DNA from 4 places in the Kocuria kalidii genome. Region 1 is predicted to be linked to each of the others. Evidence: riboswitches for the same ligand, from Rfam matches in the RefSeq annotation. Region 1 holds a riboswitch; each other region holds the start of a gene.
What was found. Region 1 has a riboswitch for S-adenosylmethionine ahead of ACH9D3_RS12820 (MetQ/NlpA family ABC transporter substrate-binding protein). Riboswitches for the same ligand answer to the same signal wherever they lie in the genome.
Positions count from the first base shown of each region.

Region 2: it holds a riboswitch for S-adenosylmethionine, as region 1 does, so the genes downstream of both, ACH9D3_RS06730 (cobalamin-independent methionine synthase II family protein) here and ACH9D3_RS12820 (MetQ/NlpA family ABC transporter substrate-binding protein) in region 1, are expected to answer to the same signal.
Region 3: it holds a riboswitch for S-adenosylmethionine, as region 1 does, so the genes downstream of both, ACH9D3_RS07330 (PLP-dependent transferase) here and ACH9D3_RS12820 (MetQ/NlpA family ABC transporter substrate-binding protein) in region 1, are expected to answer to the same signal.
Region 4: it holds a riboswitch for S-adenosylmethionine, as region 1 does, so the genes downstream of both, ACH9D3_RS06895 (methylenetetrahydrofolate reductase) here and ACH9D3_RS12820 (MetQ/NlpA family ABC transporter substrate-binding protein) in region 1, are expected to answer to the same signal.

Region 1 is NZ_JBISWJ010000086.1:11,778-18,701, reverse strand. It holds gene ACH9D3_RS12835 (sodium:solute symporter family transporter) at 1-1,069, shown strand, start outside; gene ACH9D3_RS12830 (GlsB/YeaQ/YmgE family stress response membrane protein) at 1,293-1,562, shown strand; gene dxr (1-deoxy-D-xylulose-5-phosphate reductoisomerase) at 1,678-2,952, shown strand; SAM riboswitch class IV at 2,996-3,112, shown strand; gene ACH9D3_RS12820 (MetQ/NlpA family ABC transporter substrate-binding protein) at 3,212-4,102, shown strand; gene ACH9D3_RS12815 (ATP-binding cassette domain-containing protein) at 4,099-5,142, shown strand; gene ACH9D3_RS12810 (methionine ABC transporter permease) at 5,139-5,798, shown strand; gene ACH9D3_RS12805 (site-2 protease family protein) at 5,985-6,924, shown strand, end outside.
Region 2 is NZ_JBISWJ010000044.1:21,568-28,491, forward strand. It holds gene ACH9D3_RS06705 (acetyl-CoA C-acetyltransferase) at 1-1,028, opposite strand, end outside; gene ACH9D3_RS06710 (CoA transferase subunit B) at 1,025-1,729, opposite strand; gene ACH9D3_RS06715 (3-oxoacid CoA-transferase subunit A) at 1,726-2,469, opposite strand; gene ACH9D3_RS06720 (IclR family transcriptional regulator) at 2,612-3,391, shown strand; gene ACH9D3_RS06725 (3-hydroxybutyrate dehydrogenase) at 3,511-4,275, opposite strand; SAM riboswitch class I at 4,467-4,572, shown strand; gene ACH9D3_RS06730 (cobalamin-independent methionine synthase II family protein) at 4,586-5,788, shown strand; gene ACH9D3_RS06735 (cobalamin-independent methionine synthase II family protein) at 5,863-6,924, shown strand, end outside.
Region 3 is NZ_JBISWJ010000049.1:1,721-8,644, forward strand. It holds gene ACH9D3_RS07315 (transketolase C-terminal domain-containing protein) at 1-893, opposite strand, end outside; gene ACH9D3_RS07320 (thiamine pyrophosphate-dependent enzyme) at 890-2,065, opposite strand; gene ACH9D3_RS07325 (Lrp/AsnC family transcriptional regulator) at 2,324-2,776, shown strand; SAM riboswitch class IV at 2,886-3,007, shown strand; gene ACH9D3_RS07330 (PLP-dependent transferase) at 3,046-4,374, shown strand; gene ACH9D3_RS07335 (cystathionine gamma-synthase) at 4,383-5,579, shown strand; gene ACH9D3_RS07340 (rhodanese-like domain-containing protein) at 5,601-6,524, shown strand; gene ACH9D3_RS07345 (DUF2867 domain-containing protein) at 6,490-6,924, opposite strand, start outside.
Region 4 is NZ_JBISWJ010000044.1:59,114-66,037, forward strand. It holds gene ACH9D3_RS06880 (FMN-binding glutamate synthase family protein) at 1-1,639, opposite strand, end outside; gene ACH9D3_RS06885 (SRPBCC family protein) at 1,728-2,222, opposite strand; gene ACH9D3_RS06890 (ArsR/SmtB family transcription factor) at 2,226-2,582, opposite strand; SAM riboswitch class I at 2,911-3,017, shown strand; gene ACH9D3_RS06895 (methylenetetrahydrofolate reductase) at 3,088-4,026, shown strand; gene metE (5-methyltetrahydropteroyltriglutamate--homocysteine S-methyltransferase) at 4,083-6,530, shown strand; gene ACH9D3_RS06905 (ABC transporter transmembrane domain-containing protein) at 6,604-6,924, opposite strand, start outside.

The DNA.
Region 1 (6,924 bases):
CTACGTGCTCGTGGGCGGGATGAAGGGCACCACCTACGTGCAGATCATCAAGGCCGTGCTCCTCGTCTCCGGCGTGGCGGTGATGACCGTCTGGATCCTGGCGCTGTACGGCTTCAACTTCTCCTCGCTGCTCGGTGACGCGGTCGCGGTCTCCGGCAACCCGGCCATCCTGGAGCCGGGCCTGCGCTACGGGGCCACGGAGACCAGCAAGCTGGACTTCATCTCCCTGGGCCTCGCCCTCGTCTTCGGCGCCGCGGGCCTGCCCCACGTGCTGATGCGCTTCTACACGGTGCCCACGGCCAAGGAGGCCCGCACCTCGGTGGTCTGGGCGATCGGGCTCATCGGCCTGTTCTACCTGTTCACCCTCATCCTCGGCTTCGGTGCGGCGGCCCTCATCGGCGCCGAGCGGATCCAGGCGGCGCCCGGCGGCGTGAACTCCGCGGCCCCGCTGCTGGCGTTCGAGCTGGGCGGTTCGCTGCTGATGGGCATCATCGCGGCGGTGGCCTTCGCCACGATCCTCGCGGTCGTCGCGGGCCTGGCCATCACGGCCTCGGCCTCGTTCGCCCACGACATCTACACCAGCGTCATCAAGAAGGGCGACTCCGACCCCCGCAAGGAGCTCAGGGTCGCCAAGACCACGGTGGTGGTCATCGGCCTCGTCTCCATCGCGGGCGGCATCGGTGCGCAGGGCCAGAACGTCGCGTTCCTCGTGGCGCTCGCCTTCGCGGTCGCGGCCTCGGCGAACCTGCCGACCATCCTGTACTCCCTGTACTGGCGGCGCTTCACCACCCGCGGCGCGGTCTGGTCCATGTACGGCGGCCTGATCATGTCGGTGGGGCTCATCATCTTCTCCCCGGTCATGTCCGGCACCGAGACGTCGATGATCCCGACGGCCGACTTCGCGTGGTTCCCGCTGCAGAACCCGGGCATCGTCTCGATCCCGGCCTCCTTCCTCCTCGGCTTCATCGGCTCCATGACGGAGCGCCGTCTCGAGGACCCGGTCAAGCAGTCCGAGATGGAGGTGCGCTCCCTCACAGGCATCGGTGCGGAGAAGCCCGTCGCCCACTGACGTCCTCCCCGCTCCCACCTGGAGCGACTCCCGGCCCGCCCGGAGCCACGGCTCCCCGGGCGGGCCGGTTCGCGTTCCCGACACGGCCGAGAATTCCCGAAAGTAAAAAGACAGGTGGCTGACCGTCGGTTAGGGTGGGTTCAGAAGCAACGTCAGGGTATTCCAGGGATACTCACCGGTTGCGTACAATGAAAGTCCCTCCCGGGACGGATAAGGAGCAGTCATGGGAATTCTCGGTTGGATCGTCCTCGGCCTCATCGCCGGCGCCCTCGCCAAGCTCATCATGCCGGGCAACCAGGGTGGCGGCATCATCGTCACCATGATCCTCGGCATCGTCGGAGCCCTCCTCGGAGGCTTCATCGGCTCGCTGATCGGCATCGGCAGCATCGACAGCTTCTGGGACCTGGGCACCTGGATCACCGCGATCGTCGGTGCGCTCATCGTGCTGTTCATCTGGGGCCTCATCACCGGCCGCAAGGGCCGCGCCCACTGATCGGACTCCCAGCGGGTGTCGAGGCCCCACTCACCGGAGACGGTGGGTGGGGCCTTCGTCGTACCCGGTCCTGCGGCGGGCCGGCGACCCCTCGGCACTGGGAGATACTGGGGCCATGACAGCCCCCGCCTCCTCGCCCCGCACCCGCTCCACGCCCGAGCTGCGCGCGCTCGCCGCCGCCGGCCCCCGCCGGATCAGCGTCCTCGGTTCGACGGGCTCGATCGGCACGCAGGCGCTCGACGTCGTGCGGGCCGTCCGTGAGCTCGACGGCGCGGCCCCGTTCACCGTGGTCGCGCTCGCGGCCGGGGGGCGCCACCCGGAGCTGCTGGCGGAGCAGGCCGTCGAGACCCGCGCGGCCCTCGTGGCGACGAGCGGGACCGGCCGGGACGCGGCCCGGCTGGCACGGCTGATCGCGGAGTGCGCGTCGGCCGCCGGGGCCACGGACTACCGCCCGGACGTCCTGCACGGACCCGATGCGGCATCGGCGGCCGCGGCCCACCCGGACGCCGACCTCGTACTCAACGGGATCACCGGCTCCATCGGACTCGCCCCCACGCTGGCGGCGCTGCGGGCCGGGCACAAGCTCGCCCTGGCGAACAAGGAGTCGCTGATCGCCGGAGGGGCTCTCGTCAAGGAGGCCGCGGCGGCCACCGGGGACCCGGACGCGCTGATCCCCGTGGACTCCGAGCACTCCGCCCTCGCGCAGGCGCTGCGCGGCGGCACCGCCGGAGAGGTGGACCGGCTCGTGCTGACGGCCTCCGGCGGCCCCTTCCGCGGCCGCTCCCGGGCCGAGCTCGAAGCGGTCACCCCGCAGGACGCGCTGCGCCACCCGACGTGGGACATGGGCCTGATGGTCACGACCAACTCGGCCTCCATGGTGAACAAGGCGCTCGAGGTGCTCGAGGCGCACCTGCTCTTCGACGTCCCGCTCGAGCGCATCGACGTGGTGGTCCACCCGCAGTCGGTCGTGCACTCCATGGTGCAGTTCGTGGACGGCTCGACGATCGCCCAGGCCTCGCCGCCCGACATGCGCCTGCCCATCGCGCTGGGCCTGGCCTGGCCGCACCGGGTGCCCGGCGCGGCCCCGGCGTGCGACTGGACGCGCGCCGCCGAGTGGACCTTCGAGCCGCTGGACCGGCAGGCGTTCCCCGCCGTGGACCTCATCAAGGCGGCGGGGGAGCGCGGCGGCACGTGCCCCGCGGTCTTCAACGCCGCCAACGAGGAGGCGGTGCAGGCCTTCCACCACGGCCGGATCCGCTTCCCGTCCATCGTGGACACGGTCGAGACGGTGCTCGGCGAGCACGAGGGGACCGGCAGCCCGGACCTCGAGGCGGTGCTCGAGGCCGAGCGCTGGGCCCGGCGCCGCGCCCACGAGGTCCTGGCCCGCTGACCGGCCCGGATTGGTCCCGCCGTACGTGCTAGTGTGTCCGGCGGATGACGAGTCCCAGCGCGAAGCCCTGGCTTGCTGGGCGGCAACCCTCTCCCGTAGTGGGGTGCCCCAGGTGAACCATCCGGCACCGGCCATCGACGGCCGGCGGCAAGTACGGTTCGACCGTGGACCCGCCCTCCGGCGTGCCCTCGACCGTGGCCGCCGTCCGTGATGCACCGGTGGGAAGCCCCGACATCCCGGACCCACGGAAAGGCACGACATGCGATCGCAGCGCCTCACCTTCTTCGCCCTGGCCACCACCCTCGGCCTCACCCTCACCGCCTGCGGCGGGGAATCCGGCACCAGCGCCGAGAACCCGGCCGACGACGGCGTCGTCACCATCGGCGTGGTGGGCGAGAACTCCACCCACGAGGCGCTGCAGCAGGTGGCGGAGGAGAACGGCGTGACCGTCGAGTACGTCTCCTTCAGCGACTACCAGCAGCCGAACCCCGCCCTGAGCAGCGGGGAGATCGACCTGAACTGGTTCCAGCACCCCGCGTTCCTCGCCGACTACAACAACAACGCCGAGGACACCATCACGCCGGTCGGCTCGACCTCGATCTACCCGCTGGGACTGTACTCGGAGGAGTACACGTCCTTGGACCAGTTCCAGGAGGGCGACACCGTGGCCGTGCCCAACGACTCGATCAACCTCTCCCGCGGCCTGCTCGTGCTGGAGGAGGCCGGCCTGATCCGCTTCACCTCCGAGACCACGGCCCCGACCGAGTTCGACATCGACGAGGAGAACTCCACCGTCTCCGTCACCCCGGTCTCGGCCGAGCAGACGGTGCTCTCCCTGGACTCCGTCCAGGGCTCGATCGTGAACAACGACTTCCTCGCGGACGCCGGACTCGACGCCGACGACGCGCTGTTCGAGGACGGCGCCGACAGCGAGGGCGCCCGCGCCTACGTCAACCTCTTCGCGGCCCAGGAGCAGTGGGCCGAGGACGAGACCCTGCAGCAGGTCGCCGGGTTCTACCACGACCCCGCCGTGCTCGAGGCCGAGGCCAACGAGACCGACGGCACCGCGGTGCCGCTGCAGCTCGAGCAGCAGGAGCTCGAGGACATCACCACCCGCTACGCCGAGGACCTGCAGGGGCAGTCGGAGTGACGGGTGCGGATCCGATCGTCCGGTTCGCCGGGGTGAGCAAGACCTTCGTGGTCGGCACCGGCCGCTCCCGCCGCGAGGTCACCGCCGTGGAGGACGTCACGCTCGACATCCGCCGCGGTGAGATCTTCGGCGTGATCGGCTACTCGGGCGCCGGCAAGTCCACGCTCGTGCGCCTCATCAACGGGCTCGAACCGGTGACGAGCGGCACCGTGGAGGTCGACGGCCGCCGGGTGGACGGGCGCACCGAGCCGCAGCTGGCGTCGCTGCGCCGGGACATCGGCATGATCTTCCAGCAGTTCAACCTCTTCACCTCGAGGACCGTGGCGGGCAACGTCGAGTACCCGCTCAAGCGGGCCGGCTGGCCCAAGGAGCGGCGCCGGCAGCGGGTCGCCGAGCTGCTCGAGTTCGTGGGCCTGAGCGAGCGGGCCCGCAACTACCCGGAGCAGCTGTCGGGCGGGCAGAAGCAGCGCGTGGGCATCGCCCGTGCGCTGGCGTCCAACCCCAAGCTGCTGCTCGCCGACGAGTCGACGAGCGCGCTGGACCCGGAGACCACCCAGGAGGTGCTGCAGGTGCTGCAGCGGGTCAACCGGGAGCTGGGCATCACGATCGTGCTCATCACCCACGAGATGGAGGTCGTGCGCGCGATCGCCGACCGCGTGGCCGTGATGGAGAACGGGCGGGTCGTGGAGCACGGCAGCACGGCCGAGGTGTTCTCCCGGCCGAGCACGCAGACCGCACGGCGCTTCGTCTCGTCGGTCATGCACACCGAGCCCGGCCCGGACGAGGTGGAGCGGCTGCGGCGCACCCACCACGGCCGGCTCGTGTCCGTGGACGTCCGGGACGACACCGACATCGGCGGGATCCTCTCCGACGGCGTCACCCGGGGCGTGCGCTTCACCATCGCCTTCGGGGGGATCAGCGTGCTGCAGGAGCAGTCCTTCGGCGCGCTCACGTTCGAGCTGCAGGGGGCCGACGACGCCGTGGACCAGGTGGTCGCCGAGCTCGCCCGGGTCACGACCGTGCGGGAGGTGGCGGCATGACGGACTGGTCGGTCCTCGGACCCGAACTGCTCAAGGCCGTCGGGGAGACCCTGTACATGGTCACGGCGACCCTGGTGCTCGCGGGCCTCCTGGGCCTGCTCGTGGGCACGGGCCTGTACGTCACCCGGCGGGGCAGCATCCTGGAGAACCGGGTGGTCTTCACGGCGCTGAACGTGCTCGTGAACTTCGTCCGGCCCATCCCGTTCATCATCCTGCTCGCGGCCCTGGGACCGCTGACCACCGCGGTGGTCGGCTCCCGGCTCGGCCCCAACGCGGCGATCTTCGCGATGACCATCGGGGCGACCTTCGCGGTCGCGCGCATCGTGGAGCAGAACCTGGTGGGGGTCGACCCCGGTGTGGTCGAGGCGGCGCGGTCCATGGGCGTGTCCCGGTTCAGGATCATCACCACGGTGATCCTGCCCGAGGCGCTGGGGCCCCTGGTGCTCGGCTACACCTTCCTCGTCATCGGCATCACGGACATGTCCGCGATGGCCGGTGCCATCGGCGCCGGGGGCCTGGGCGACTTCGCCCTGCGCCTGGGCTACCAGCGGTTCAACGACGAGGTGACGTGGGCCGCGGTGGCCGTCATCATCCTGCTCGTCCAGTCGGTGCAGTTCTTCGGCAACTGGCTGGCCCGGAAGATGCTCCGCCGCTGACGCACCGCACGGCCCGCGACGGCCGGCCGCCTCCCGCGGGGGCGGCCGGCCGTCGTCGTGCACCGGTGCGGCTGCCACGCGCCGCCCAGGATGGTGGTGCACACTGGTTCTCGCCGTGCACAGCGCACGGTCCCGCCGTCCCCGGCGCCCGCCGGGGACCGTCGACGATCCCGGGAGGTCCCACGGATGGGCGTCGTGCTGTTCCTCGTGGGCGTGCTGCTCGCCGCCGTCGCCATCGCGGTCTCGATCGCCCTGCACGAGATCGGCCACCTGGTGCCGGCCAAGCTCTTCGGGGTGCGGGTCACGCAGTACATGGTCGGCTTCGGGCGCACCGTGTTCTCCCGCCGGCGGGGCGAGACGGAGTACGGGCTCAAGGCGGTCCCGCTGGGCGGCTACATCTCCATGGTGGGGATGTACCCGCCGGTGCGTGCGGGCGCGCAGGCCCGCTCCTCGAGCACCGGGGTGCTGCAGCAGCTGGCTTCGGAGGCGCGCGGCGCCGCGGCCGGGCAGCTCGCCCCCGGCGACGAGGACCGCGTGTTCTACCGCCTGCCCGTGTGGAAGCGGATCGTCATCATGCTCGGCGGCCCGGTGATGAACCTGCTGCTCGGGACCCTGTGCCTGGCCGTGCTGCTCTCCGGCTTCGGCACCGCGACGCCCACCACGACCGTCGCGTGGGTGTCCGAGTGCGTGGTCCCCGCCGAGCGGCAGACGGACGGACAGACCGAGTGCCGCCCGGGGGACCCGCGGGCCCCGGCCAACGCCGCCGGGCTGCGCCCCGGGGACGTCGTCACGTCCGTCGACGGCGCCCCGGTCGCCTCGTGGGACGAGCTCACCGGGCGCATCCGCGACCGTGCCGGGGAACGGGTCCCCCTGCTGGTGGAACGGGACGGGGCGACCGTGCGCACCGACCTCACCCCGATCCTCACCGCCCGGCCCGTGCTGGACGACGACGGCACGGCCGTGACCGGGGAGGACGGCACCCCGCGCTACGAGGAGGTCGGGTTCATCGGGATCAGCCCCACGGCCGAGCCCGTCCGGCAGCCGCTGACCGCGGTGCCCGGAGCGGTGCTCGACGGCCTGCAGCAGATCGCCGGGGTGGTCCTGCACCTGCCCCAGCGCGTGTACG
Region 2 (6,924 bases), on a different contig from region 1:
ATGTTCGCCCGCTCGATCGGGTAGTCGAGGTCCCGCAGCGACTGGATGAGGACGGACGCGAACGCCTCGTTGATCTCGATGAAGTCCAGGTCCTGCACGGACCAGCCGGCCTTCGCCACCGCCGCCTGGATCGCCCGGGACGGCTGGGAGTGCAGCGAGGTGTCGGGCCCGGCCACCTGGCCGGGGGCGCCGAGCACGGCCAGGTGCTCGAGGCCGTGGCGCTCGGCGTACCCGCGGGTGGTCAGCACCACGGCGGCCGCGCCGTCCGACAGGGGCGAGGAGTTGCCGGCCGTGATGGTGCCGTCTCCCGCGAACGCCGGGCGCAGCCTCGCCATCGACTCCGCCGTGGACTCCGGCCGGACGCCCTGGTCGGAGTCCACGACCAGCGGATCGCCCTTGCGCTGCGGGACGGTGACAGGGGCGATCTCGTCGCGGAAGACGCCGTCCTCCGTGGCGCGGGCCGCGCGCTGGTGGCTCTGGGCGGCCACCCGGTCCTGTTCCTCGCGGGGAATCGAGCGCTCGCTGTTGCCGGACTCCGTGAGGGAGCCCATGGACACGCACGCGGCGACGTCGACGAGACCGTCCTTGGCCACGGCGTCCTCGAGCACGAGGTCGCCGTAGCCCTTGCCCTGCCGCACACCGGCCGCGAGGTGCGGGGCGTTGGTCATGGACTCCTGGCCGCCGGCCACGACGACCTCGGCCTCGCCGGCCCGGATCAGCCGGGCGGCGTTGGTGATGGCGACGAGCCCGGAGAGACAGACCTTGTTGACGGTCTCGGCGGGCACGCCCAGCGGGATGCCCGCGGCCACGGCAGCCTGCCGGGCGGGGTTCTGGCCGGCGCCGGCCTGCAGGACGTGGCCCATGACCACGTAGTCCACCTGCTCGGGGGCGATCCCGGCTCGCTCGAGCGCGGCACGGATGGCGTGGGCGCCCAGTTCGGCCGCGGTGAAGGACGCCAGCTGGCCGAGGATCTTGCCCTGGGGCGTGCGGGCGCCGGACAGGACGACGACGTCGGTGGCGGTGCTCATCGGTTCTCCTCGGTGCCGCCGGGTGCGGCGGCGGTCTCGGTGGGGACGGTGTCGGGGGTGACGTCCTGCAGGTCGGTGCGGAAGGACGCCTCGGTCTTCTCGCGGATCTCGTCCTCGGTCACCCCGGGGGCGAGGCTGCGCAGCACGAGCCCGCCGTCCTCGACGTCGAACACGCACAGGTCCGTGATGATGCGGTCGACCACGCGCACCCCGGTGAGCGGGAGGTCGCACTCGGTCTTGATCTTCGCGGCGCCGCCCTTGGTCACGTGCTCGGTCAGCACGACGACGCGCGGGGTGCCGGCCACCAGGTCCATGGCCCCGCCCATCCCCTTGACCATCTTGCCGGGGATCATCCAGTTGGCGAGGTCGCCGGTGCCGGAGACCTGCATGGCACCGAGGATCGCGATCTTGACGTGGCCGCCGCGGATCATCCCGAAGGAGGTGGCGGAGTCGAAGATCGAGGCCCCGGGCTGCAGGGTGATGGTCTGCTTGCCGGCGTTGACGAGGTCGGGGTCCTCGTCGCCCTCGTAGGGGAACGGGCCCATGCCGAGCACCCCGTTCTCGGACTGGAGCACCACGTCCACGCCCTCGGGCAGGTTGTTGGCCACCAGGGTGGGGATGCCGATGCCGAGGTTGACGTAGTCGCCGTCGGAGAGCTCGACGGCGGCGATCGCCGCCATCTCGTCGCGGGTCCAGCTCATGCCTGGTCTCCGTTTCGCTGGGAGGACGTCCCGGCCGCCGCGGGCCGCGGGCGGACGGTGCGCTGCTCGATGTCCTTGGGGGCGCCGCTGTACTGCACCACGTGCTGGACGTAGACCCCGGGGGTCGCGACGTGGTCCGGGTGGATCCCGCCGACCTCGACGAGGTGCTCGACCTCGGCGACGGTGACCCGTCCGGCCGTGGCGACCACCGGGTTGAAGTTGCGCGCGGTGTAGCGGTAGACGAGGTTGCCGTCGGCGTCGCCGGTGTGGGCGTGGACCAGGGCGACGTCGGCGACGATGCCGCGCTCCTGCACGTAGGTCTCGCCGTCGAACTCGGTGTGCGGCTTGCCCTCGGCCACGAGGGTGCCGACGCCGGTCTTCGTGTAGAAGGCGGGGATGCCCGCGCCGCCGGCCCGGAGCCGCTCGGCGAGCGTGCCCTGCGGATTGAACTCGACCTCGAGCTCGCCGTCCAGGTACTGCTGGGCGAACAGCTTGTTCTCGCCCACGTAGGAGGCGAGGACCTTCCGGACCTGTCGGTTCTCGAGCAGGACCCCGAGGCCCTTGCCGTCCACGCCCATGTTGTTGGAGACCACCGTGAGGTCCGTGACCCCGGAGTCCCGCACCGCGTCGATGAGGTCCCGGGGGATCCCGCTGAGCCCGAACCCGCCCACGGCGAGCGTCATGCCGTCCCGCAGGCTCTCCGCCAGCAGCTCGGCGGCGCTGTTCCTGACCTTGGACACCCTCGCCCCTTCCTGTCGTCCGACTGTGATCCAGCACTCAATCTAGGGAGCCTCCACATACCGGTCAACAGCACCGCCGGGATGACGGCACTTCTCCTCAGCATCCGGCCGATCATGCCCTCGGTGTCCATATAGTGGAGTCATGGGACTGGAGCGGACGACGGGTTCGGGGACACAGGTGGTCCACCGGGTGGGCCAGCTGCTGCGGGCCGTCGCGGGGCGGGAGCAGGGCAGCACGGTCGCGGAGCTCGCGGCCGGGACCGGGCTGACCCGCCCCACCGTGCACCGGCTGCTCACGGGACTGGCCGAGGAGGGCCTCGTGGACCGCGCCGCCGGGACCGGCACCTGGCAGCTGGGCCCGGAGCTGTACGTCCTGGGCGCCGTCGCGGCCCACCGCTTCCCGATCCGGGAGCTGGCCGGGCCCTCGCTGCGCCGGCTCGCGGAGTCCACCGGCGAGAGCGCGTTCCTCTCCGTCCGCCGCGGGCTGGAGACCGTCTGCCTGGCGCGCGTGGAGGGCGCCTTCCCCATCCGCTCGCACGTCCTCTACGAGGGACTGCGGCTGCCGCTCGGCGTGGCCTCGGCCGGGCTGGCCGTCCTGGCGCACCTGCGGGACGCGGAGGTGGACCGGGTCCTCGCCGCCACGGCCGGGGCCCGCGCCGGGTGGGGGCCCCAGCACACGCCCGAGCGGATCCGGGAGCTGCTCGCCGACGTGCGGCGGGAGGGCTTCGCGGTGAACCCGGGGCTGATCGTCGAGGGCAGCTGGGGCATGGCCGCGGCGGTCTTCGACGCCACGGGAGCGCCCGTGTACGCGCTGAGCCTCACGGGCATCGAGCCCCGGTTCACCGGCGAGCGCCGGGAGCCCCTGGGACGGGCCCTGCTCACGGAGGCCCACCGGCTCTCCCGCGAGCTGGGCCACCGCTGAGCGGGCGGCCCACCGCCGGACGGTGCACGGCCGGACGGCCCGGCCGGCCGCCGGAGAGCGGCCGGACGGAGAGCGGCCGGCCCGCCGCCGGGCCGGTTCCCCGGCGGCGGGGCGGGACGTCAGCGCGCCGTCCAGCCGCCGTCCATCGTGTAGGACGCCCCGGTGACCATGGAGGCGTGCGGGCCGGCCAGCCAGGCCACGAGGCTGCCGACGTCCTCCGGGTCCACGAGCTTCTTGACGGGCGTCTCGGCGAGCATGATCCGCTCCACCACCTCGGACTCGGGAATGCCGTGCACCTTCGCCTGGTCGGCGACCTGCTTCTCGACGAGCGGGGTGCGCACGTAGCCGGGGTTGACGCAGTTGCTGGTCACCCCGTGGGCGGCGCCCTCCATCGCCACGGTCTTGGACAGTCCCTCCAGTCCGTGCTTCGCCGAGACGTAGGCGCTCTTGTACGGCGAGGCGCGCAGGCCGTGGACGGACGAGACGTTGACGACCCGGCCCCACCCCCGGGCGTACATGTGCGGCAGCGCGGCGCGGACCAGCAGGAACGGGGACTCCAGCATCAGCACGAGGATCCGGTGGAAGTCCGCGGGGTCGAACTCCTGGACGGGAGCGACCTTCTGGATCCCGGCGTTGTTCACGAGGACGTCGACCTCGAGGCTCAGGTCCGCGAGCGCCGCGGTGTCGAGCAGGTCGACGGCCCACGCGCGGCCGCCGAGCTCGTCGGCGACGCGCTGCGCGCCGGCCTCGTCGACGTCGGCCACCACCACGTGGGCGCCCGAGCCGGCGAGGGCCCTGGCCGCCGCCAGGCCGATGCCGCTCGCACCGCCGGTGACGAGCGCCGTGCGGCCCTCGAGGTCGCGCTGCTGGTGCGTCTGGGACATGGAAGTCCTCCCTCTGGTCCGTCGTGCCCGCGGGGTGAGGGGCACGGATCACCGCCACGCTATGTGACCCGGGCCATGTTCGGGAGGACGACGCCGACCGCGAGCCGGCCCCGGACCGCGTCACACGGCGTCATGTGCGTCATCCGGGCGCCGAATGGCGCAATCCGCACGCGTGCGCTTGGATGACAGGGTCACCATCCAGAGCGGCCGAGAGACCTGGCTCGACGACGCCGCAGCAACCCGCGCAGAGGGCCCCCGAGCCCTCCGCCCCGGTGCTACCGCCAGGACCGATGGAAAGGACGTACGCCCCGTGCTGCACAGCGCCGACCGCATCCTCACGACCCACGCCGGGTCCCTCCCCCGGACCCCCGCGCTGCTCGGGGCGAACCGGGCGAGGGGCGCCGCCCCGGAGGCCGGGTACGACCGGCTCCTCCAGGACTCGGTGGCCGACGTGGTCCGCCGGCAGCACGACCTCGGGGTCGACGTCGTCAACGACGGCGAGTACGGCCACGTCATGGCCTCGGAGGTCGACTACGGCGCCTGGTGGCACTACGTCTTCGCCCGGATCTCGGGCCTCACCCCGGGGGACGTCGACCTCTGGGAGCAGGAGCCGCAGCGCTCGAGCCCCGGCAACGTGGTGCTGACGAGCTTCGGGGACCGCCGGGACCGGCAGGCCTTCGGCGACGCCTACACGGACCCGGCCTCGGGGATCACCGTCGGCAAGCAGGCGCCGTTCCCGAAGATCACCGGGAAGCTGAAGTACACGGGCCACGCGGCGCTGGAGGCCGACATCCGCAACCTCAAGGCCGCCCTGGAGTCCACCGGCGCGAGCGAGGGCTACCTCGCCGCGCTGTCCCCGGGCTCGTGCGCCCGCCTCGAGAACACCCACTACGCGGACGAGGACGAGGTCCTGACCGCCTGCGCCGAGGTCATGCGCGAGGAGTACCGGGCGATCACCGACGCCGGGCTGATCGTGCAGATCGACGACCCCTCCATCGCGGAGACCTGGGACCAGGTCAATCCCGAGCCCAGCGTGGAGGACTACCTGGCGTTCACCCGCAGGCGCGTCGAGGCCCTCAACTACGCCCTCGAGGGCATCCCGGAGGAGCAGGTCCGCTTCCACCTGTGCTGGGGCTCCTGGCACGGGCCCCACACCACGGACCTCGGGTTCGAGCACCTGGTGGAGCTCATGCTCTCCATCCGCGCGGGCGGCTACAGCTTCGAGGCCGCCAACGCCCGGCACGAGCACGAGTGGAAGGTCTGGCAGGACCACGAGCTGCCCGAGGGCAAGGTCATCATCCCGGGGATCGTCTCCCACGCCACCAACGTCGTGGAGCACCCCGAGCTGGTGGCCGACCGGATCGAGCGGTTCGCCCGCCACGTGGGCCGGGAGAACGTCATCGCCTCGACCGACTGCGGCCTGGGCGGTCGCATCCATCCGCAGATCGCGTGGGCCAAGCTCGAGACGCTCGCCCGCGGCGCCGAGCTGGCCACGCGCCGGCTCTGGGCCTGACCCGCCGCCCGCGCACCCTGCCGCACCCCTCTGTCGCACCCCCTGCGCCAACCCCAGTTCCCGGGAGGACACCCATGACCATGCAGAACACCGATCGCGTGCGGACCACCCACGTGGGCTCGCTGCCGCGCACCCCGCGGCTGCTCGAGGCGAACCGGCAGCACGCCGAGGGGGCCATCGACGTCGAGCGGCTCACGGACGAGCTCGCCGTGGGGGTCGAGGACGTGGTCCGCCGGCAGCGCGAGACCGGCGTGGACGTCGTCAACGACGGCGAGTACGGGCACACCATGTCCAGCGCGGTCGACTACGGCGCCTGGTGGAACTACTCCTTCTCCCGCCTCGGCGGACTCACCCCGTCCGACGAGGACCGCTGGGCCTCCACGGTGCAGAAGCGCTCCTCGCCCGGCAACATCGTGCTCACGAGCTTTCCCGACCGCCGGGACCGCGAGCGCTTCCGGGAGGCGTACGAGGACCCGGCGTCGGGCATCCTCACGGGCCGCTCCTCCACCACGCAGCCGAAGATCACCGGCCCGCTGACCTATACGGGCCAGGACGCCGTGGCCTCGGACGTCCGCAACCTCCGGGCCGCCATGGCGGCCACCGGCGCGGAGACCGGTTTCGTGGCCGCGCTCTCCCCCGGTTCCTGCGCGCGCGTGACCAACGAGTACTACCGGACCGACGAGGAGCTCGTGTACGCGTGCGCCGACGCGATGCGCGAGGAGTACCTGGCGATCACCGGCGCCGGGCTGATCGTGCAGATCGACGACCCCTCCATCGCGGAGTCGTGGGACCAGGTCAACCCGGAGCCCACGGTCGAGGACTACCTGGCGTTCACGCGGCTGCGCGTGGAGGCGCTCAACCACGCGCTGCGCGGGATCCCCGAGGAGCAGGTCCGCTTCCACCTGTGCTGGGGCTCCTGGCACGGACCGCACACCACGGACCTCGAGCTGAAGTACATCGTGGACCTCATGCTGACCATCAACGCCGGCGGCTACACGTTCGAGGGGGCCTCGGCCCGCCACGCCCACGAGTGGAAGGTCTGGCGGGACCACCAGCTGCCCGAGGGCCGCGTGATCATCCCCGGCGTGGTCTCGCACTCGACGAACGTGGTGGAGCACCCCGAACTGGTGGCGGAC
Region 3 (6,924 bases), on a different contig from region 1:
GCCACGACCTCGGCGGCCACGGACGCGAAGCCCGGCGCCTCGGCGACGACCACCACGCGCCCGGTCCTGCGCACCGACGCGGCGACCGTCTCGTCGTCGAAGGGCACGATGCTGCGCAGGTCCACGACCTCGAGCGATCGCCCCTCGGCCGCGGCGGTCGCGGCGGCCGCCAGGGCGGTCGGCACGGACGGCCCGTAGGCGAGGATCGTGGCGTCGTGCCCGGCGCGGGCGACGACGGCGCGACCCTCCCGGCGCTCGGGCGACCCGTTCTCGTAGCGGTCCTTCAGCTCGGCCAGGTCCACGGGCGCCTTCGACCAGTAGAGCTTCTTGGGCTCGAGGAACACGACCGGGTCGTCGGAGTCGACCGCCTCGCGGAGCATGAGGTAGGCGTCCTCGACGGTGGCCGGGGTGAAGACCTTCAGGCCCGGGGTGTGGGCGTAGTAGGCCTCGGAGGAGTCGCAGTGGTGCTCCACGCCGCCGATGCCGCCCGCGTACGGGATCCGGATGACGATCGGCAGCCGCACGGCGCCGCGGGTGCGGTTGTGCATCTTCGCGATGTGCGAGGCGACCTGCTCGAACGCCGGGTAGGCGAAGGCGTCGAACTGCATCTCGACGACGGGGCGCATCCGGTTCATCGCCATGCCCACGGCCATCCCGGCGATGCCGGACTCGGCCAGCGGGGTGTCGAAGCAGCGGGTGCGGCCGAAGCGCTTCGCGAGCCCGTCCGTGATGCGGAAGACCCCGCCGAGGGTGCCGACGTCCTCGCCGAAGACCACGACGGCCTCGTCGGCGGCCAGGGCGTCGGCCAGGGCGGTGTTGAGCGCCTGGGCGAAGGTCACGGGCTTGCGCGCCGGGGCCTCGCCGGACGGCGCGGGGGCTTCGAGGGTGCTCACTGTCCGGTCTCCTCTCGGGCGAGCTCGGCGGCCAGGAACTGCTCCTGCTCGGCGAGCTGCGGGGTCTGCTCGGTGTAGACGTGGCGGAACAGCTCGAGCGGGTCGACCTCCACGTCGGCGTTCATGCCGTCGCGCAGGGCCGCGGCGACGTCCTCCGCGGTGGCGGCGATGCGCTGCGCCGCGTCGTCGTCGAGCACCCCCTCGGCGCCGAGGTAGGCGCGCATCCGGGTCACCGGGTCCTTGGCGATCCACTCCTGCACCTCGGCGTCGTCGCGGTAGCGCGTCGCGTCGTCGGCGTTGGTGTGCGCCTGCATGCGGTAGGTGTGCGCCTCGACGAGGAGGGGCTCGGACTCGGAGCGCGCCAGGTCCACGGCACGGCGCAGCGTGGCGAGCAGCGCCACGAGGTCGTTGCCGTCCACGCGCTCGCCGGCCATGCCGTAGCCGACCGCCTTGTGGGCGAGGCTCGGCGCCGCGGACTGCTGGGACAGGGGCACGGAGATCGCGTAGCCGTTGTTCTGCACGAAGAACACGACCGGCAGCTTGAACACGGCCGCGAAGTTGAGGGCCTCGTGGAAGTCGCCCTCGCTGGTCGCGCCGTCGCCGCACATCGCGAGGACCACGGTGTCCTCCCCGCGCAGCTTCGCGGCGTGGGCCACGCCCACCGCGTGCAGCAGCTGGGTGGTCAGCGGCGTGGACTGGATGCCCACCCGGTGCTCGTGCGGGTCGTAGCCGCCGTGCCACTCGCCGCGGAAGATCGCCATGACCTGCATGGGGTCCACGCCCTTGGTCATGACCGCCACGGTGTCCCGGTAGGTGGGGAACAGCCAGTCGCCCTCCGCGAGGCACAGGGCCGCCGCCACCTGGCAGGCCTCCTGGCCGTGGCTGGACGGATAGACGGCCATGCGGCCCTGGCGGACCAGCGCGGAGTTCTGGTCGTTGACCCGCCGGCCGACCACCAGCTTCTCGTAGGCGTCCAGCAGCACCTCGGGGTCGGGCAGCGGGTACTCGTGGCCGGGGCCGGTGCCCTGCTCCTCGGGGGCGAGCAGGCGCCCGTCCGGGTCGACCATGCGGATCTCGCCGCGGGCCGGGAGCATGTACTGCTCCGGCGTGATGCCGAAGCTCTGGGAGGCCCGGAGGATCGGGTCCTCGGGGGTCTCGACGGTCTGGCTCATGGTGTCCCCTCGGTCGGTCCCCGGTCGCGGGGAGGCAGGAAGGATGGGAAGGCTGGGAAGCCTGAAAACTGGGAGGGCTTCGTCTCCCCAGTATGCGAACAGGCGAGGGTTCGTATCCACGGAGGGGGGAAAGTGCAGAATAGTGAGCAGGTCGGCGTGATCTCCGTGGACGAAATGTCCTAGTGTGGCGTGGAGCACATGCATTCGTCCGACACGCTGCGGACGCTGCGCCCGCCCCCCACCCCGAAGGAGCCCCCCGTGCCCTCGACCCCCGTGCCGCTGGACGAGACCGACCAGAGGATCCTCGCGGAGCTGTCCCGGGACGCCCGGCAGTCGGTGACGGCCATCGCCGCGGCCGTGCACGTCTCCCGCGCCCACGCCTACGCCCGCATCAACCGGCTCCGGGACGAAGGGGTGATCCTGCGCTTCAGCACCGTGATCGACCCGGTGCGGGCGGGCCTGCAGGCCTCCGCCTACGTGACGCTCAAGCTCCGGCAGAACACCTGGCGGGAGCTGTGCGCCCAGCTCCGGGCGATCCCGGCCGTGCAGCACATCGCCCTGGTCGGCGGGAACTTCGACGTCATGCTGCTCGTGCGGGCGGTCGACACCGTGCACCTGCGGCAGGTGATCTTCGAGCACATCCAGCAGCTGCCCGGCGTGGTGGACACCCAGACGTTCCTGGTCTTCGAGGACATCGACACGAGGGCCTGACCGGGGTCCCGCGCCCGCGCCCCGCCGTGACGACGTCATGAAGCGTCACGGTCGTCATCTTCCGACGCAGGGAGACATCCGACTACCTCTGCGCATAGTGTCGTTCCAGCTTCACGAGACGTGACCGCGAAGCTCCGACTTGGTCACGCACCAACCCCATGCTCATCGGGTGGTTCGGATGAGGAAGCGGCCTGCATCTTCCGCGGCGTGCCCACCGGGCCGGTGCGGACGACCGGTGCGGGTAAGAGCAAGCGCACAGGAGCAGCGCCATGTCCACCCCCGTGACAGTCCACGACCTCGCGACCCGGCAGATCCACGCCGGCACCCAGGACGACGTCACCCAGCGCACCCTGACGGTGCCGATCTACCAGACCGCGGCGTTCGAGTTCCCGGACTACGAGGCGGCCCGGCAGATGTTCGCCCAGACGCGGGCGGGCTTCACCTACACGCGCACCGGCAACCCCACGGTGGCCGTGCTCGAGCAGCGCATCAGCGACCTCGAGGGCGGCGCGGGCGCCGTGGCCACCGGCTCCGGCCAGTCCGCCGTGGCCGTGGCGCTGCTGGCCCTGCTGGGCCAGGGCGCCGGCAAGCACCTCGTGGCCTCCGAGAAGCTGTACGGCGGGACGGTGGACCTGCTCACCGACTCCTTCGCGGACTTCGGCATCGAGGTCGACTTCGTGGACCCCACGGCCCCCGCGGCGTGGGCGGCGGCCGTGCGCCCCGACACCCGGGCGTTCCTGCTCGAGTCGATCGGCAACCCGCTGGCCACCCTCCCGGACCTGCCCGGGATCGCCGACGTCGCCCGGGCGGCCGGGGTGCCCGTCGTCGTCGACAACACCCTCGCGTCCCCGGTCCTGTACCGGCCGCTGGAGAAGGGCGCCGACATCGTGGTGCACTCCGCCACCAAGTTCCTGGGCGGGCACGGCAACGCGCTCGCCGGGGCGGTCGTGGACGGCGGGACGTTCGACTGGTCCGCGCGGCCCGGGAAGTGGCCGCAGTTCACGCAGGCCCGCGCCCGCTGGGGCGGCCGGAGCCTGGTCGACAAGTGCGCCGGCGCCAGCCCCTACCTGCACCTGGTCCGGGCCAAGTACGTGCACGACCTCGGGACCACGCTGTCCCCGTTCAACGCCAGCCAGATCCTGCAGGGCACCGAGACCCTCGACCTGCGCGTGGCCCGCCACACGGCCTCGGCGCTGGCGGTGGCCGAGTTCCTCGCCGGGCACCCCGCCGTCGCCCGCGTCCACCACCCCGGCGTGCCCGGGGACCCCGGTGCCGGGATCGCGGCCCGGGACTTCCCCCTCGGGACCGGCTCCGTGTTCTCCTTCGACCTCGCCGCCCCGGACGACGCCGTGGGGCCGTTCATCGACGGGCTGCGGCTGTTCAAGCTGGTCGCCAACGTCGGGGACACCCGCAGCCTCGTGTCCCACCCGGCGGCCATGACGCACTGCCGCCTGACCCCCGAGCAGCGCCGGGCCGGCGGCATCGCCGAGACCACGGTCCGGCTGTCGATCGGCCTCGAATCGCCCCAGGACCTCGTGGCCGATCTCGGCCAGGCCCTCGACACGGTCCTCGAGACCGTCCAGACCTCCCGGAAGTGAGCCCCGTCATGACGTCCTCCACCGAGACCCGCACCCGCCCCCGGGGCTTCACCACGACCGCCGTCCACGCCGGCCAGCAGCCCGACCCGCTGACCGGGGCGGTCATCCCGCCGATCTACCAGACCTCGACCTTCGCCCAGGACGGGATCAACGTGCTGCGCGCCGGGCACGAGTACAGCCGCGGCTCCAACCCCACCCGCAGCGGCTTCGAGGAGCAGCTCGCGGCCCTCGAGCGGGGCGAATGCGGATTCGCGTTCGCATCGGGGATCGCCGCCGAGGACGCGCTGCTGCGCGCGGTGCTGCGCCCGGGCGACCACATCGTGCTCGGCGCCGACGGCTACGGCGGCACCAACCGGCTGATCACCAAGGTCCTCGCCCCCTGGGACATCGGGCACACGGCCGTGGACATCGCCGACCTCGACGACGTCCGGGCGGCCGTGCGGGCGGGGACCACGAAGGTGCTGTGGCTCGAGACGCCGTCCAACCCGCTGCTCGGCATCGCCGACGTGGCCGCCTGGGCGCAGCTCGCCCGGGACGCCGGGGCGCTGCTGGTCGTCGACAACACCTTCGCGTCCCCGTACCTGCAGAACCCGCTCGAGCTCGGCGCGGACGCCGTGGTGCACTCCACCACCAAGTACATCGGCGGGCACTCCGACGTGCTCGGCGGCGCCGTGGTGGTCGGGGCTGCCGAGTGGCGCGGCGTCCCCCTCGCCGAGGCGGTCGGCTTCCAGCAGTTCGCCGCCGGTGCCGTGGCCGGGCCCCAGGACAGCTACCTGGCCGCCCGCGGGCTCAAGACCCTGAGCCTGCGGATGGAGCGCCACCAGGACAACGCGCAGCGGATCGCCGAGTGGCTGCTGGAGCGACCGGAGGTCTCCCGGGTGCTCTACCCCGGGCTGCCCGGGCACCCCGGCCACGCGCTCGCCGCCGCGCAGATGCGCGGGTTCGGCGGGATGCTCTCCTTCCGGCTGGCCGGCGGGGAGGGTGCGGCCCGGGCGGTGGCGGAGGGCACCCGGCTGTACTCGCTGTCCGTGAGCCTGGGCGGCGTGGAGTCCCTGATCTGCTACCCCTCCGAGATGACCCACGCCTCCGTCCGGGGCACTGCGCTGGCCGTGCCCGTCGACCTGGTGCGGCTCTCCGTGGGCATCGAGGACGTCGAGGACCAGCTGGAGGACCTCGAGCGGACGCTCACCGGCGCCACCGCCTGACCCGGCACTAGCCTGGAGCACATGAGCACCGGCACCCCGCAGAACAGCACGCCCCAGGACAGCGCCGCGCAGCACGACGCCCTGCTCGAGCCGCCCGGGCCCCTGGTGGGCACCGACTGGCTCGCCGAGCACCTCGACGACCCCCGGCTCGTGCTCGTGGACGCGAGCTCCACGATGAACCGGGTCGAGGAGGCCATCCCCGGGGCGCTGCTCCTGGACCTGGACGGGCCCTTCTCGGACCCGTCCTCGGACCTGCCGCACACGATGCCCACGGCGGAGCGCCTGACCGCCGCGGCCCGTGCGCTCGGGATCTTCCGGACGAGCACGCTCGTCGCCTACGACGGCAAGGGGGTCTTCGCGTCCGCCCGCGTCTGGTGGATGTTCCGGGCCGCGGGCCTCGACCGCGTCGCCGTCCTCGACGGCGGCCTCCCGGCGTGGGCCGCCGAGGGCCGGCCCACCGCGGCGCACGCCGCACCCCCCGCGGATCCGGGGGACGTCGAGCTCGCGCCCCGCGAGGGGTTCTTCGCCGGGGCGGAGGACGTCGCCCGGGCGCTCGAGGACCCCGGCGCCGGCGTCCTCGACGCCCGTTCCGCCGGCCGGTTCGCGGGCACCGAGCCCGAGCCGCGGCCGGGCCTGCGCCCGGGGCACATGCCCGGGGCGGTCAGCCTGCCGTACACCGACCTGCAGGACGCCCGCGGGCGGCTGCTGCCGGTGCCGCGGCTGCGGGAGCGGATCGACGCGGCAGCACCCGGGGGGCGGCGCATCGTCACCAGCTGCGGCTCGGGGATCACCGCCTGCGTCCTGGCGCTGGCCGCCCACCTGGCCGGCCGCGAGGACGTCGCCGTCTACGACGGCTCCTGGAGCGAGTGGGGACGTCCCGGTCCCCGGCCCGTGGAGGGCCCGGAGGGGATCAGCCCCGGTCCGGGGTCCGGCCCGCAGGGGTGATCCGCTCGGCCGCCTGCTCCGCCTGCTCCGCCTGCTCCGGCTGATCCGCCGCGCCGGGCCCGGGATCGTCCAGCGCGGCGGCCGTGGCGAGGATGTTGCGGGCCATGGACGGGAAGATGAACCCGTGGAAGGGCCACACGCCCCACCAGTAGAGCCGCCCCGGCAGGCCCCGCGGGAAGAAGATGGCCCGCTGCATGTACCGGCTGCCCTCGCCGTCGGGCTCCACGGACAGCTCGAGCCACGCCCGGCCGGGGGCCCGCATCTCGGCGTGCAGGAGCAGCTTGTGCCCCTCCTCCATGTCCTCGACGCGCCACCAGTCCACGTACTCGCCCACCTGGAGGTCCGTGGCGTCGCGGCGGCCCCGGTTCAGGCCGGCCCCGCCCACCAGCTTGTCCATCAC
Region 4 (6,924 bases), on a different contig from region 1:
CGGGGTGGACGACGGCCGGGTCGTCGCGCCGCTCGATCTTGCCGGGCCCCGGGCGGTAGAGGCCGAAGTGGTCGGGATCGGCCAGCTCCCAGTCGTCGGCCCAGGTTCGCGGCGGCGCGGTGAGCAGCTCGCCGGGTTCCATCCAGTTGTAGATGTGGGCGTAGGAGCGGGTGGTCAGGTGGTCGACGCGCCGCCGGAGCATCTGCGGCGAGAGCTGCCGCATGTCGCTGCACCCCATCGAGGACATGATCTGCACCGCCTCGCGGACCGTGGCCCTGTGGTAGTTGTGCACCCGGTCCCCCTTGTCCTCCACGTGCAGGGCGCGCATCAGCCGCTTGTCCTGGGTGGCCACGCCCACGGGGCACGTGTTGGTGTGGCACTTCTGCGCCTGGATGCATCCGGTGGCCATCATCATGGCGCGGGCGCTCATCGTGAAGTCCGCGCCCTGGATCATCCGCTTCACGATGTCGGATCCGGAGGCGACCTTGCCCGCCGCACCCAGCTTGATCGGGGGGCGCAGCCCGACGCCGACCAGGGCGTTGTTCATCAGCATCAGGCCCTCGGTCAGGGGCGTTCCCACGTGGTCCTGGTACTCCAGCGGCGCCGCCCCGGTGCCGCCCTCGTTGCCGTCCACGATGATGTAGTCCGGGGCGACGTCCTCCTCGAGCATGGCCTTGCACATGGCCAGCACGTCCACGCGGGACCCGACGCACAGCTTGAAGCCGATGGGCTTGCCACCGGAGAGCTCCCGCAGCCGGCCGATGAAGCGCACCAGCTCCCGCGGGGTGGTGAACGCCGAGTGGCTGGCCGGGGAGATGCAGGTCACCCCCTCGGGGACCCCGCGGGCGCGGGCGATGTCGGCGGTCACCTTGGGCCCGGGCAGCACGCCCCCCAGACCCGGCTTGGCCCCCTGTGAGAGCTTGATCGTGACGGCCTTGACCTCGGGCAGACGGGACTTCTCCCGGAAGGCCTCCGGATCGAAGTCGCCCTCGGCGTCCCGGGTGCCGAAGTACCCCGACCCGATCTCCCAGACCAGGTCCGCGCCGTACTCGCGGTGGAACTCCGTCAGTCCGCCCTCGCCGGTCTCCTGGGCGAAACCGCCCAGGGCCGCGCCCTTGTTCATCGCCAGGACCGCGTTCTTCGACAGCGAGCCGAAGCTCATGGAGGAGATGTTCAGCAGGGACATCTCGTACGGCTGCGTGCAGCCGGGTCCGCCGAGCCGGACCCGCGGGGCCTCCTCCGGGGGCGGCACCGGCGCGGTGGAGTGCAGGAGGTACTCGTAGCCCATCCGGTTCACCTCGCGCTCGGTGCCGAAGGCCTTGTCCCCCATGGTGCCCTTGGCCCGGGCGTAGACCAGGGACCGCGTGTCGCGGTCGAAGGGCTTGCCGTCGAAGTTGCGCTCGATGAAGTACTGCTGGATCTCCGGGCGGATGGACTCCAGGAAGAAGCGCATGTGCCCCAGGATCGGGTAGTTGCGCAGGATCGAGTGCTTCGTCTGGACGACGTCCCACACCCCGACCACCAGCAGCACGAGGACCACCGGGACGAGGAGCCACCAGCCGTTGGACCCGAGGGAGGCGGCCAGGACCAGGAGCAGCGTCAGCACCAGGAGGAGCGCCAGCACCAGGAATCGCATCATGGGTCCGATCGTAGCCGCGCACCGCGTGGCGCACGTCACACCCGGCCGATGTCGTCACGCCCGTCGACCGGGGTCGCGGGGTCCGCGGTCAGGTCCCGTCCCGTGCGGGCCGCCGGGAGAGCAGCTCCTCGAGCCGCTCGTAGCCGTCGGCCATCCCGCTCTCCATGCCGGAGGCGGCCATGCCGTCCCGGGCCTCCTGGGAGGGGTGGACGACGTGGCCCCGCAGCCGGCAGCGGCCGTCCGCGAGCTCGTCGAAGCGGAGGAACTCCAGACTGACCACGTCCGGGTAGCCCCCGAACTCGAAGGTCTGCACGACCAGCTCGTTCTCGCGGACCGTGTGCAGCACGCCCCGGAAGGCGTAGGTGACGCCGTCCGGGCCGGTGTGGTGGTACTCGTAGGCCCCGCCGGACCGGAAGTCGTAGGAGGAGACGTCGATGTTCGTGCCGCGGGGACCGAGCCACTCCCGCAGCAGGGCGGGGTCCGCGTGGGCGCGGAAGACCTCCGCGACCGGGTGGTCGAGCTCGCGCTCGTAGTCGATGTAGGGAAGTCCGTCGGGGACGGTCAGGTGCAGAGGATGTCCCATGGTTCAGTCCTGGGTGTGCTCGCCGCGGTCTGCGGCTCGGGTGTCGAGCACGGCGTCGAGGCGGCGGAACTGCTCCTCCCGGACCAGCCGGTACCGGTCGATCCAGGCGGTGAGCGCCTCCAGCCGTGCGGGGTCCAGGTGGACGGGCCGGCGCTGGGCGTCACGGGTGCGCGTGACGAGCTGCGCCTGCTCGAGGACCTGGATGTGCTTCGAGACCGCCTGCTTGGTGATCGCGAAGGGTTCCGCCAGTTCGGTGACCGTGGCCGGGCCGCGGCTGAGCCGGGCGACGATGCGGCGGCGGACCGGGTCGGCGAGAGCCAGGAAGGCCCTGTCGAGGAGGTCGTCGTCGCCGGGGTCCACGGTGTTTGTCAACTGATTCCTTGATCAACCTGTTGGTTGTCCAAGACTAGATCGCCGGCACGGGCACGGCAAGGGCCGAGACCGGATCGTGACGGGGCAGGCGTCCCCGCCGGTCTGCGGCGGGCTCGCCGTGGACCGCCCCGCGGGACCCCGCCGTCCGTGCTGCGCCGCGTGCCGTGCGCCCGTGCTGCGCCGTGGCGTGCGGCTCGTGCGTCGCCGTGCGTCCGTGTTGCGCCATGTGACGCGGTGGTCGTCACAGTCGGGGCGTCGGCGTCTTCTGCGCGCCCGGACTTGGCCTCGCGGCGGGCAGCCGCTGGAATGGGTCCTGCATCTATCCAGAGCGGCCGAGAGACCTGGCTCGTCGACGCCGCAGCAACCATCCGCGCACCCCGCCACGGGGACGCGGAACGGTGCTCCCGCCAGGACCGATGGAGCTGTCGCTTCCCCCCGGGTCCGCCCCGGGAGGGTTGCCGCCCTCCCTCGGGGTGACCCTTGGAGGAAGAACGTGACACCACGCCCGATCGCCCGGCCGGCGCCGCCGTCCCTGTCCTACGAGCTGTACCCGCCCCGCAGCGCGGCCAGCGCCGACACGCTGCTGCGGACCATCGAGGAGCTCGAGCCGACCCGCCCCGACCACGTCGCGGTGACCTACAGCGGGGACGAGCAGCGCCGGGACAGCTCCCTCGCCCTGCTCGACCACCTCCTGGCCCGCACCTGCCTGCGGCCGCTGGCGCACCTCACCTGCGTCGGCAGCACGCGGGCCGAGCTGGAGGACACCGTGGACACCCTGGTCCGGCGCGGCGTCCGGGGCGTCCTGGCCCTGCGCGGCGACCTGGACCCGGGGGCCGAGCCCGGCGAGCTCCCGAACGCCGGCGACCTCGTGGAGCTCGTGCGCGAGGTCGAGCAGCGCCACGGCGCGGCCCTGGCGGCCGGCCGGCTCGCCGTGGGCGTCGCCGCGTACCCGTCCCGGCACCCGGAGTCCCCGTCGTTCCGGCACGACATCGAGGTGCTGCTCGCCAAGCAGCGCGCGGGGGCGGACTTCGCGATCACCCAGGTCTACTTCCGCCCGCAGCGCTACGAGCGCCTGGTCGCGGCGGCGCGGGCGGCCGGGGTGAGCATCCCGATCGTCCCGGGGATCATGCCGGTCACCGACCCGCGGCGGCTGCGCACCCTGTGCCGTCTGGCCGGCCTGGCGCCCCACCCCGGATTGGCCGCCGCGCTCGAGGACGCACCCGGGCCCGCCGAGCGGCACCGCGCGGGCGTGGCCTTCGCGGCCCGGCTCGCCCGCGCGGCCCTGGACGCCGGCGCGCCCGGGCTGCACCTCTACACCTTCAACGAGCACCGGGCCGCGCTCGACCTGCTCGAGCGCGTGGACCTGCCCCGCGTCCCGCACGTTCCCGTCCCGCTCGACGACCTGCTCGACGACCTGCTGCTCCCCGCCTGAGCACGCAGGTCCCCACCGTTCCGCACGACCCCACGCCACCTTCTCAGGAGACCACCGTGAGCACCCAGCAGACCACGTTCCCCATCGCCGTTCCGCCCGCCGTTCCGTCCGCCTTTCCGTCCGCCACCATCACCGGCTACCCCCGGATCGGCCGCCGCCGCGAGCTCAAGAAGGCCCTCGAGGCCTACTGGGCCGGGCGCTCGGGCCGCGACGCGCTCGAGTCGGCCGCCGCCGAGCTGCAGCTGGCCACCTACCGCCGGCTCGTGGAGCTCGGCCTCGGCGCGCAGGACTCGTCCCTGCCGGCGGCGTTCCCCCTCTACGACCAGGTGCTGGACACCACCGTGGCCCTCGGCGCGGTCCCGTCCCGCTTCGCCGACCTCGCGGACCCCGACGGCCGCCTCGACCTCGACGCGAGCTTCGTGCTGGCCCGCGGCGACGCCGGGCGCGCTCCCCTCGAGCTGACCAAGTGGTTCGACACCAACTACCACTACCTGGTCCCCGAGATCGGCCCGGGCACCCCGTTCCGCGCCACCGCCGACCGGCTCGTGGCCGACGTCCGCCGCGCCGCCGCGCACGGCTTCACCGTCCGCCCGGTCCTCGTGGGCCCGGTGTCCTTCCTCCTCCTGGCCAAGGCCGACGACGACGCCCCCGCCGGCTTCGACCCGCTGCAGCGGCTCCCCGACCTGCTCCCGGTGTACGCGCAGCTGTTGCGGGACCTCGCCGCGGCCGGCGCGGACTGGGTGCAGCTCGAGGAGCCGGCCCTCGTGGCGGACCAGCACGTGCCCACCGAGGAGCTCGCCCCGTCCGTGTGGGACGCCTACACGACGCTGACCGCCGTGACCGGGCGCCCGCAGCTGTTCGTGACCACCTCCTACGGCTCCCCCGGGCCGCTGCTGCACCCCCTGGCCTGCTCCGGCGTGGAGGCGCTGCACCTCGACCTCGTCGAGGGCGCGGCCCCGACGACCGAGGAGCTGGAGTTCTTCCAGGGCGAGGACTCCGCCGTGCTCGTGGCCGGGGCCGTGGACGGGCACAACGTGTGGCGGGCCGATCTGGGCGGCCGGCTCGCCCGGCTCGGGGAGCTGGCCAGCGGGGGCGCCCGGGTGTCCGTGGCCAGCTCGACCTCGCTGTTCCACGTCCCGCACGACGTCGCCGAGGAGACCGGGCTGGACCCGCTGCTGCGCAGCTGGCTCGCGTTCGCGGACCAGAAGGTCGGCGAGGTCGTCACCCTCGCCCGCGGCCTCGCCGACGGCGAGGAGTCGGTCGCCGGGCAGCTGGCCGAGGCGGCCGAGGCCCGTCGCACCCGCGAGGGGGCGGCGGGGGTCCGCGACGCGGCCGTCCGGGGGCGCGCGGCGTCGCTGAGCGCCGCGGAGATCGGACGGTCCCCGGCGGAGGTCCGCCGGATCGCGCAGGAGGGCCGGTCCTTCACGGCGTCGGGCCCGCTCCCCCCGCTGCCCACCACCACGATCGGCTCGTTCCCGCAGACCCCCGAGGTCCGTGCCGCCCGCGCCCGGCACCGGGCCGGACGCCTTCCGGACGCCCGGTACGACGAGTTCCTGCGCGAGGAGATCGAGCGGGTCGTGCGGCTGCAGGAGGAGCTGGGCCTGGACGTGCTGGTGCACGGCGAGCCCGAGCGCAACGACATGGTCCAGTACTTCGCCGAGCACCTCGACGGCTTCGCGACCACCGTCCACGGCTGGGTGCAGTCCTACGGCTCCCGCTGCACCCGCCCGTCGATCCTGTGGGGCGACGTCAGCCGGGAAGGCGAGGGCCTGCGCGGCGAGGCGTTCACGGTGCCGTGGATCGGCCACGCCCAGTCCCTCACCGACCGGCCGGTCAAGGGCATGCTGACCGGACCGGTGACGATCCTCGCGTGGTCCTTCGTGCGCGACGACCAGCCGCTCGGGGAGACGGCGAACCAGGTGGCGCTCGCGCTGCGGGACGAGGTCGCGGACCTCGAGGCCGCCGGGATCGGGATCATCCAGGTGGACGAGCCGGCGCTGCGGGAGCTCCTGCCCCTGCGGCGGGCCGACCAGCAGGCCTACCTCGACTGGTCGGTGGACGCGTTCCGCCTGGCCACCTCGGGGGTGCGGGACGGGACCCAGATCCACACCCACCTGTGCTACTCGGAGTTCGGCGAGGTGGTCGGCGCGATCGACGGCCTGGACGCCGACGTCACGAGCATCGAGGCGGCCCGGTCCCGGATGGAGGTGCTCACCGACCTCGAGGCCGCCGGCTTCTCCCGGGGCATCGGCCCGGGCGTGTGGGACATCCACTCCCCGCGCGTGCCCTCCCGGGAGGAGGTCGAGCAGCTGCTCGAGCGGGCCCTCGAGCACGTCCCGGCGCGGACCCTGTGGGTCAACCCGGACTGCGGCCTGAAGACCCGCGGCTACGAGGAGACGAAGGCGTCGCTGGAGCACCTCGTGGCGGCGGCCCGGACCGTCCGCGAACGCGTGGTCCAGCCGGCGGGCCGGCCGCTGATCGTCCAGCACGGCACGCGCGGCTGACCCCGGGCACACCGTTCGACCCGCGGGTGCCCGCGTGACCACGAGGGTTCGTGGTGACGCGGGCACCCGGGGGTCACGGGGCGGAGGCGCCGACCGCCGCGGCGCCGGCGTCCCGGCCGGTCCGCCCGGCCAGCAGGGCGAACGGGCCGCCGGCCCCGCGCAGCTCGCGCGGCGCGCCGCGCTCGGCGATGCGGCCGCCCGCGAGCACCACCACCTGGTCGGCGTTCTCGACCGTGGAGAGCCGGTGGGCGATGGTCAGGGTGGTGCGGTCGGCGGCCAGCCGGTCGAGGGCCTCCTGGACCTGCGCCTCGGTGGTGTTGTCCAGCGCGCTGGTGGCCTCGTCGAGGACCAGCACGGGCGGGTTGCGCAGCACGGTCCGCGCGATGGCCAGGCG